Natronomonas pharaonis DSM 2160: one gene and its partner. The protein of the gene in region 1 binds, or shares a complex with, the protein of each later gene. Links are inferred from orthologs where the notes say so. Each region holds a gene or a part of one and is shown on either strand. Other genes may lie near its edges. The genes, in order: dph2 and NP_RS00325.

The links.
Region 2: the proteins of dph2 (region 1) and NP_RS00325 are in contact, whole or in part, in a crystal structure (PDB 6Q2D), measured with the Methanobrevibacter smithii proteins. The link is inferred for Natronomonas pharaonis DSM 2160 from one-to-one orthologs. Residues at the interface, in WP_011954460.1 of Methanobrevibacter smithii: Met1, Met3, Tyr4, Pro28, Glu29, Gly30, Leu31, Met33, Phe58, His80, Thr124, Gln126, Ser179, Gly180, Asn181, Phe182, His183, Leu185, Tyr201, Asn202, Phe211, Ile215, Arg291, Asp295, Asp296, Gln298, Met299; in WP_011954157.1 of Methanobrevibacter smithii: Pro482, Asn483, Lys484, His485, Tyr553, Asp555, Glu556, Glu559, Leu560, Leu591, His592, Glu593, Asp594, Ala595, Val596, His597, Arg598, Gly599, Pro600.

The regions. Positions count from the first base shown.
Region 1 is NC_007426.1:1,522,642-1,525,926, forward strand. What follows is about bases 145-3,109. They hold dph2 (diphthamide biosynthesis enzyme Dph2), read left to right. Parts: upstream 145-1,081; coding sequence 1,082-2,137; downstream 2,138-3,109. Other genes in these bases: NP_RS07805 (MBL fold metallo-hydrolase), read right to left, coding at 145-958; NP_RS07815 (hypothetical protein), read left to right, coding at 2,215-3,109. Also shown: NP_RS07800 (coiled-coil domain-containing protein), read right to left, coding at 1-31; more of NP_RS07805, read right to left, coding at 131-144; more of NP_RS07815, read left to right, coding at 3,110-3,111; NP_RS07820 (protein kinase domain-containing protein), read left to right, coding at 3,224-3,285. UniProt on the Methanocaldococcus jannaschii protein: Catalyzes the first step of diphthamide biosynthesis, i.e. the transfer of the 3-amino-3-carboxypropyl group from S-adenosyl-L-methionine (SAM) to the C2 position of the imidazole ring of the target histidine residue in translation elongation factor 2 (EF-2).
Region 2 is NC_007426.1:61,036-64,282, reverse strand. Bases 151-3,077 are described here. They hold NP_RS00325 (elongation factor EF-2), read right to left. Parts: upstream 2,746-3,077; coding sequence 556-2,745; downstream 151-555. Other genes in these bases: NP_RS00320 (DUF5781 family protein), read left to right, coding at 2,895-3,077; NP_RS00330 (NADP-dependent malic enzyme), read right to left, coding at 151-421. In the rest of the region: more of NP_RS00330, read right to left, coding at 1-150; more of NP_RS00320, read left to right, coding at 3,078-3,247. UniProt on the Methanocaldococcus jannaschii protein: Catalyzes the GTP-dependent ribosomal translocation step during translation elongation.

The DNA of each region.
Region 1 (3,285 bases):
TCACGACCTCGGTCGGGTCGGCGTTGCTCATAACCTCTAGTGAAACCAGCCGTAAATAAAGCTATTCGACGGTGAGAAACTCACGCACAGTTTCCATCGGCCGGTACGGCGGCTCAAACGGCTGATTCGGCTACACCGAGGTCCGGTCGCCGATTTCGAGTATTTCCAGCGTCCGGGGGTGGTCGAAGCTTCGGGTGTGGTCTCTGAGCGCGGTCGGGTCGGCCGTCAGCCCCTTCCACATGTCCCAGTGGGTTGGCAGCAGCCGGTCGAGCTGGAGCTGTGCGGCCGCCTCGGCGGCCATGTTCTCGTTGGAGTACCACTGCGTGTATTTTGGCTCCCGTGTCTCTTTGTCGGGAATCATGCCGGCGGACCCGAAGGCGACAGCACCGAGGTCGATGTCGTAGCTGCCGCCGATTGCCTCGAAGTCCTCACTGGGCCGGGCGTCGCCGCCGTGGAAGAAGGTCCCCGACTCGTGTTCGACGACGTAGCCGACCGGGTGGTCGGCGTCAGGGTCGTGGGCAGGTTCGACGTGAATCCGGAGCGACCCGACTTCGAGCGTCTCACCTTCGGTTATTTCGGCGATATCGTTGCCGTCAACCCCATGCTCGTCGGTCCAAGCCTCTGCCGTCGCCACCGATGTCGGCGGCCCATAGAACGTCGCGTCGGTGCCGGTGAGAATCGGGGCCTGCGAGGGACCGTGCGTGTGGTCGGTGTGGTCGTGGGTCGCCAACACTGCGTCGGCTTCAACGACGTCTGTCGGCTCGAACGGGACCGGAATCATCCGGACGGTCCGCGGCGGGTCGCCGGTGCCGAGATACGGGTCGATAAAGACGGTCGTCCCGTCTGCGGCCTTCAACGCGAAGCCGTTGCAGCCGAGATACCAGACAGCTAGTCCGTCGGGTTCGGCGGCCGCGATTGCCGTCGGCAACCAGTCGCCCCAGTCGGAGTGAATCGTCATAGCGGCGCTTCGCCGTGGCGAGTCAAAAAGCCGGCCGGTTCGTTCTTTCAGCCACTGTATGCAAACGAGCGATGGACTCCAGAAACGTGCAGGTTTTACGCCCGCGGCCACAATCGCTGTGCAATGAGTCAGCAACCGGAATCGGACCGTACGGAGGGTGATCTCCGAAATACGGGGATGGAACTCAAACACGAGCGGACGTGGGACTACGAACTCGACCGCATCGTCGACGCCGTCGAAGAACGCGACGCGATGAAGGTCGGCCTCCAGTTCCCCGAAGGGCTCAAACGACGAGCCGGTCGTGTCGCCGACGACCTCCGGCGGCTGCTCCCCGACGAGACGACGGTGCTCCTCTCCGGCCAGCCCTGCTACGGCGCGTGCGACCTCGATACCTACATGATGCGGCGGACGGACGTGTTCGTCCACTTCGGCCACTCGCCGATGAAGGAGTCGGACAAGATAATCTACGTGCCGCTGTTTTCGAACGTCGAAGTCACGCCGATTATGGAGGAAGCCCGGGCGGAGCTCGCCGCTCCCGAAGAGGACGACGCCGTCGGCCTCGTGACAACCGCCCAGCACATGAACCGGTTCGATGAAATGCAGGCGTGGCTCGAAGAGCGCGGCTATACTGTCGAGACCCGTCGTGGCGACGAGCGGCTGACACACGAGGGGCAGGTTCTCGGTTGCAACTACGCCTCCGCCGATGTCGACGCCGACCAGATTCTCTACGTCGGCGGCGGGAAGTTCCACCCGCTCGGACTGGCGATGGAGCATCCGGACAAGAAGGTCATCATCGCCGACCCGGTCAACAACGCCGTCCACGTCGCCGACACCGAGCAGTTCATGAAACAGCGGTACGCCGCCGTTCACAAGGCGATGGACGCCGAGGAGTGGGGTGTCATCTTCTGTACCAAAATCGGTCAGGGCCGATGGGACACTGCCGAGGAAATCGTCGAGGCGAACGACAACGCCTACCTGATTACGATGGACGAGGTGACGCCCGACCGCCTGACGAACTTCGGGTTCGATGCCTACGTCAACACCGGCTGTCCGCGGATTACGACCGACGACGGACCGCAGTTCAAACAGCCGATGCTTACGCCCGGCGAATACAAAATCGCCATCGGCGAAAAGCCGATGGACAGCCTCTCGTTCGACACGTTCCACGGCACGTGGTAAGGCGACGGTCGCCTGCCTCGGGACAGCCTGGGCGGGAAGCCACCAACATATATCCGTGACATAGCCGAATCCCCAGCATGGTCTGCCCTCCCCGCCGATTCCTCCCGCCGGCCGTACCCGTCGCCGGCACCATCGCTGCCGTTCCGACGGTCGCCGCACAACCATCCAGTGAGGAGGTTGTGGCTGCCACCATCGGTGACGCCCTCGGCTCAATGCTGTGGGCACTGATTGCGCTTGCCTTTTGGGTTGTCATCGCCCCCGACTACAGCAGAGACGTTACCGACTGGAGCATCAAGCAGCCGGGCAGTGCATTTTTATATGGTGTCGCTGTCACGCTCGGCGTTGTCGTTGTCACGTTTCTCCTCGTCGTTACCGTCGTCGGCGTTCTCGTGGCGATACCGCTGCTTTTGGCGGTAGCGCTTGCCGTACCGCTGGGGTTTCTGGCAGTCGGCCGGACGGTCACAGACAGCCTGGGTGCGGCTGCCATTGTCGGCGTTGTCATCGCTGGTGTCACCGGGCTCGTTCCCGTTCTGGGCGGTATTGTTGGCTTCGTCTGTAGCTGTTTGGCGCTCGGCGGAATCTTCCTCGAGTACACCGAAGGAGACGACGGCCCTCGGGGGCGGCCAGACCGGCCACCGTCTACAGGTGACGACACGCCGTACGGGCCGTTGAGTGAAGACCCAGACCGGGCATCTGATTCAGGAGGCCACAGTTCTTCTCCCCCCGGCAGCCGGCAGACCGGGGGGTCGAACGACGGCCGCCCAGAAAAAGGAGCATCAGAGGATTGGGGGGCAGGTTCCAGCCGGAGCCTCCCAGAAGAGAGTCCAGAGGAGCGCCGCCGAGACAATCCGGACGACGCGCCCGAGGACCCGCCGGAAGACCCGCGTGAAGACCTGCCGGAAGACAGGTGGAACGAAAGCGTCGAGGACTGGGACTGGGGCCTCGATGAAGACGAAGACGAAGACGACCGGTAGCGCCGACTCACAGACGGCTCGCCTGCCGACACGGCTACTGTGTCGTACCTGAGGGTTTTAATAGTACGAGGCGACCCTCCAGTAGAGCGACAGAATGGGAAACCGGCAGCGAATGGCACAGCTCTCCGCCCGGGCGCGCGAAGACCCCGCCGCGGTTGTCGACTGTCTCCCGGA
Region 2 (3,247 bases), 1.5 Mb from region 1 along the record:
ACTCCGGTCCCGAAATGTCTTCGAGATTGATACCGCCGAACGTCGGCTCCATCCGGGCAACCGACTCGGCGAAGGCCGCGGGGTCGTCCTCATCGAGTTCAATATCGAAGACGTCGATGTCGGCAAAGCGCTTGAAGAGGACGCCCTTGCCCTCCATGACCGGCTTCGAGGCCTGTGCGCCGATATCTCCCAGTCCGAGCACGGCCGTGCCGTTCGAGACGACCCCGACCATGTTCCCCTTGGTGGTGTATGTGTAGGCGGCCTCGGGGTCGTCGGCGATCTCCGAACAGGGGGCTGCCACTCCCGGTGAATACGCTAACGAGAGGTCTCGCTGGGTGTTTGTCGGCTTCGTCGTCGAAATCTCGAGCTTGCCCGGCGGGTCGGTACGATGATACTCAAGGGCGTCCTCCTCCAGTCCCATAGGTAAACTGGCGGCACGCAGGGTAATGAGTGGTGGTGACTAATCGTCGATGAAAGACCACGAAGAATACGGCGGCGTCCGGATACACACGGGAGAACCGGACGGCCGTCAGCGACCGACGGCCGCCGGAGCGTCTAGAAGTAGTCGATCTGCTCGGGCAGTTCGAGCTTCATGCCCTTCCGCTCGCGGATCTCATCGATAGTTTCCGGCTGGAGGTTATCAGCCATAACGCGGAAGCCGGCGTTTTCGGTGTTCCAGGACGCACGCCCCTCCGTGGCGCTTCGGATGTCGCTGGAGAAGCCGATCATCTCGTCGACGGGGGCGACGCCCTCGACGACCATCAGGTCGCCTTCTTGGTACATATCGTCGACGCGGCCACGTCGGCCCTGAATCTCGCCGGAGGCCGCACCCATGTGCTCGTTGGGCACGTCGATGCGGACTTCCTGAATTGGCTCCAGCAGCTTGATTTCGGCGTCGATGAGCGCGTTGTGAACCGCCTCGCGGACGGCGGGGATGACCTGTGCCGGACCGCGGTGGATAGCGTCCTCGTGGAGACGGGCGTCGTGCAGGCGGATGAGTGCGCCTTCGACGGGCTCGGCGGCCAGCGGGCCGTCGTTGAGAGCTTCTTCGAGCCCTTCGACGACCAGCTCCATCGTCTCGTTGAGGTGCTGGATACCCTTCGTGTCGTCGATGAAGACGTTGGTGTTGTGGATGGTCTCGACGTTCTGGGCCGTATCCTTGTCCATGCCCTGCTCCATCAGCTCTTCACGGCGTTCGAGCTCGGGCATGTCCATCGAGACATCGCCCATCTTGATGGTCTCGACGATATCGTCTTCAAGCGGCTCGACGGTGATGTAGAACCGGTTGTGGTTGTTCGGGGAGCGCCCTTCGACCTCGCGGGACTCCTGCTGGGGCGCCTCACGGAAGACGACGATGGGTTCGCCGGTGTTGACCGGGATTCCCTGGTTGCGCTCGATACGCTGGGTGATGACTTCGAGGTGAAGTTCGCCCTGTCCGGAGATGAGGTGCTCGCCGGTGTCTTCGTTAATTTCGATCTGAATCGTCGGGTCCTCTTTGGCGACCTGCTGGAGCGTCTCGATGAGCTTCGGCAGGTCGTCCATGTTCTTTGCCTCGACGGACTTCGTGATGACCGGCTCGGAGATGTGTTCGATGGACTCGAACGGCGTCATCTCGACGGACGAAACCGTCGAGCCGGCGATAGCGTCTTTGAGCCCCGTGACTGCGGCGATGTTACCTGCGGGGACGCGTTCGACCTCCTCGCGCTCGCCGCCCATGTAGATACCGACGCTCTGGACCCGGTTCGTCCCGGCGGTTCCGGAGACATAGAGGTCTTGGCCCTTCTCGATGGTGCCGGAGAAGACACGGCCTGCGGCGATTTCGCCGGCGTGGGGGTCGATACCGATGTCGGTGACCATCATGACGAGTTCGCCGTCCTCGTTGACAAGCTCCATCGCTTCGGCGACCTCGGAGTCCGCGTCGCCACGCCAGATACGCGGAATACGACGGGGCTGGGCGTCGACCGGGTTCGGGAAGTGCTCACAGACCATGTCGAGGACGACATCGGAAAGCGGCGTTCGCTCGTGGAGCTCCTGCCGCTTGTCGGCTCGTTCGAGCTCGATGATTTCGCCGAAGTCCATCCCCGTCCGCTGCATGGACGGCATCGAGACGCCCCACTTGTAGAGGGCGGACCCGAAGCCGACGGTCCCGTCCTCGACGGAAACCGTCCAGTCTTCGTTGATGTCGTCCATCTCCTCGGTCATCCCGCGGATGAGCTCGTTGACATCGCCGATGACGCCGGTCAGCCGCTGCTGCATCTCCTCGGGTCCTTCCTGTAGCTCGGAGATGAGGCGGTCGACCTTGTTGATAAACAGCGTCGGCTTGACGCCCTCACGGAGCGCCTGCCGGAGAACCGTCTCCGTCTGGGGCATTGCGCCCTCGACGGCGTCGACGACCACGAGCGCGCCGTCGACAGCACGCATCGCACGCGTCACGTCTCCGCCGAAGTCGACGTGGCCGGGGGTGTCGATGAGGTTGATGAGGTGGTTTTCGTCCTCGTACTCGTGGGTCATCGAAACGTTTGCGGCGTCGATGGTGATGCCGCGTTCCTGCTCGTCTTCTTCGGTGTCCATCGCGAGCTGCTCGCCGGCGGTCTCGTCGGAAATCATGCCGGCGCCGGCCAGCAGGTTGTCGGTAAGCGTCGTCTTGCCGTGGTCGACGTGAGCGGCGATGGCGATGTTCCGGATCTGCTCCGGCTCGTCCATAAGCCGTTCACACTCCTGTACAATTTTCTTGCGTCGGCCCATTATACAGTCACGTTCCGAAAGCAAGGTGAAAAGGATAGTGTTTTGCGATTTGGGTGGACAACGCGTACCGAGCGGGCCGAACTGTCCTCCGCTCGCGGGTCGCCGCCTGCGAAACAGTCAAACGTCCGCGGCGACTGGTAATAGTTGACATGGATATTCGAGTGCGGGGTGACGGACCGGCCGCACCGTTTCTCAGCGCCCGCGATATGCTCGACACCGAGTACGGCCTCGAACGGCCGGTCGTCGTCGACATCAGAGACGACCCTGACGAGCGAACGATGGTTGGCCATTACGACGACCGCCACGAACTCGTCGTCTCACGGCGCGCGGCGACCTCGGCGATGGCCAGAGAGTTGGCCCTCCATGAGTTCGCGCATATGGCTCGCTACGAACAGGCCCATCCTTCCCATCTCCAGTCGACCGAGGAGGCGCTGTTTCTCGCCTTGGCCGGCCGCAGCGTCGAACAGCGGAAGCTGAGTCACTGTTACCAGATAGCAAATCA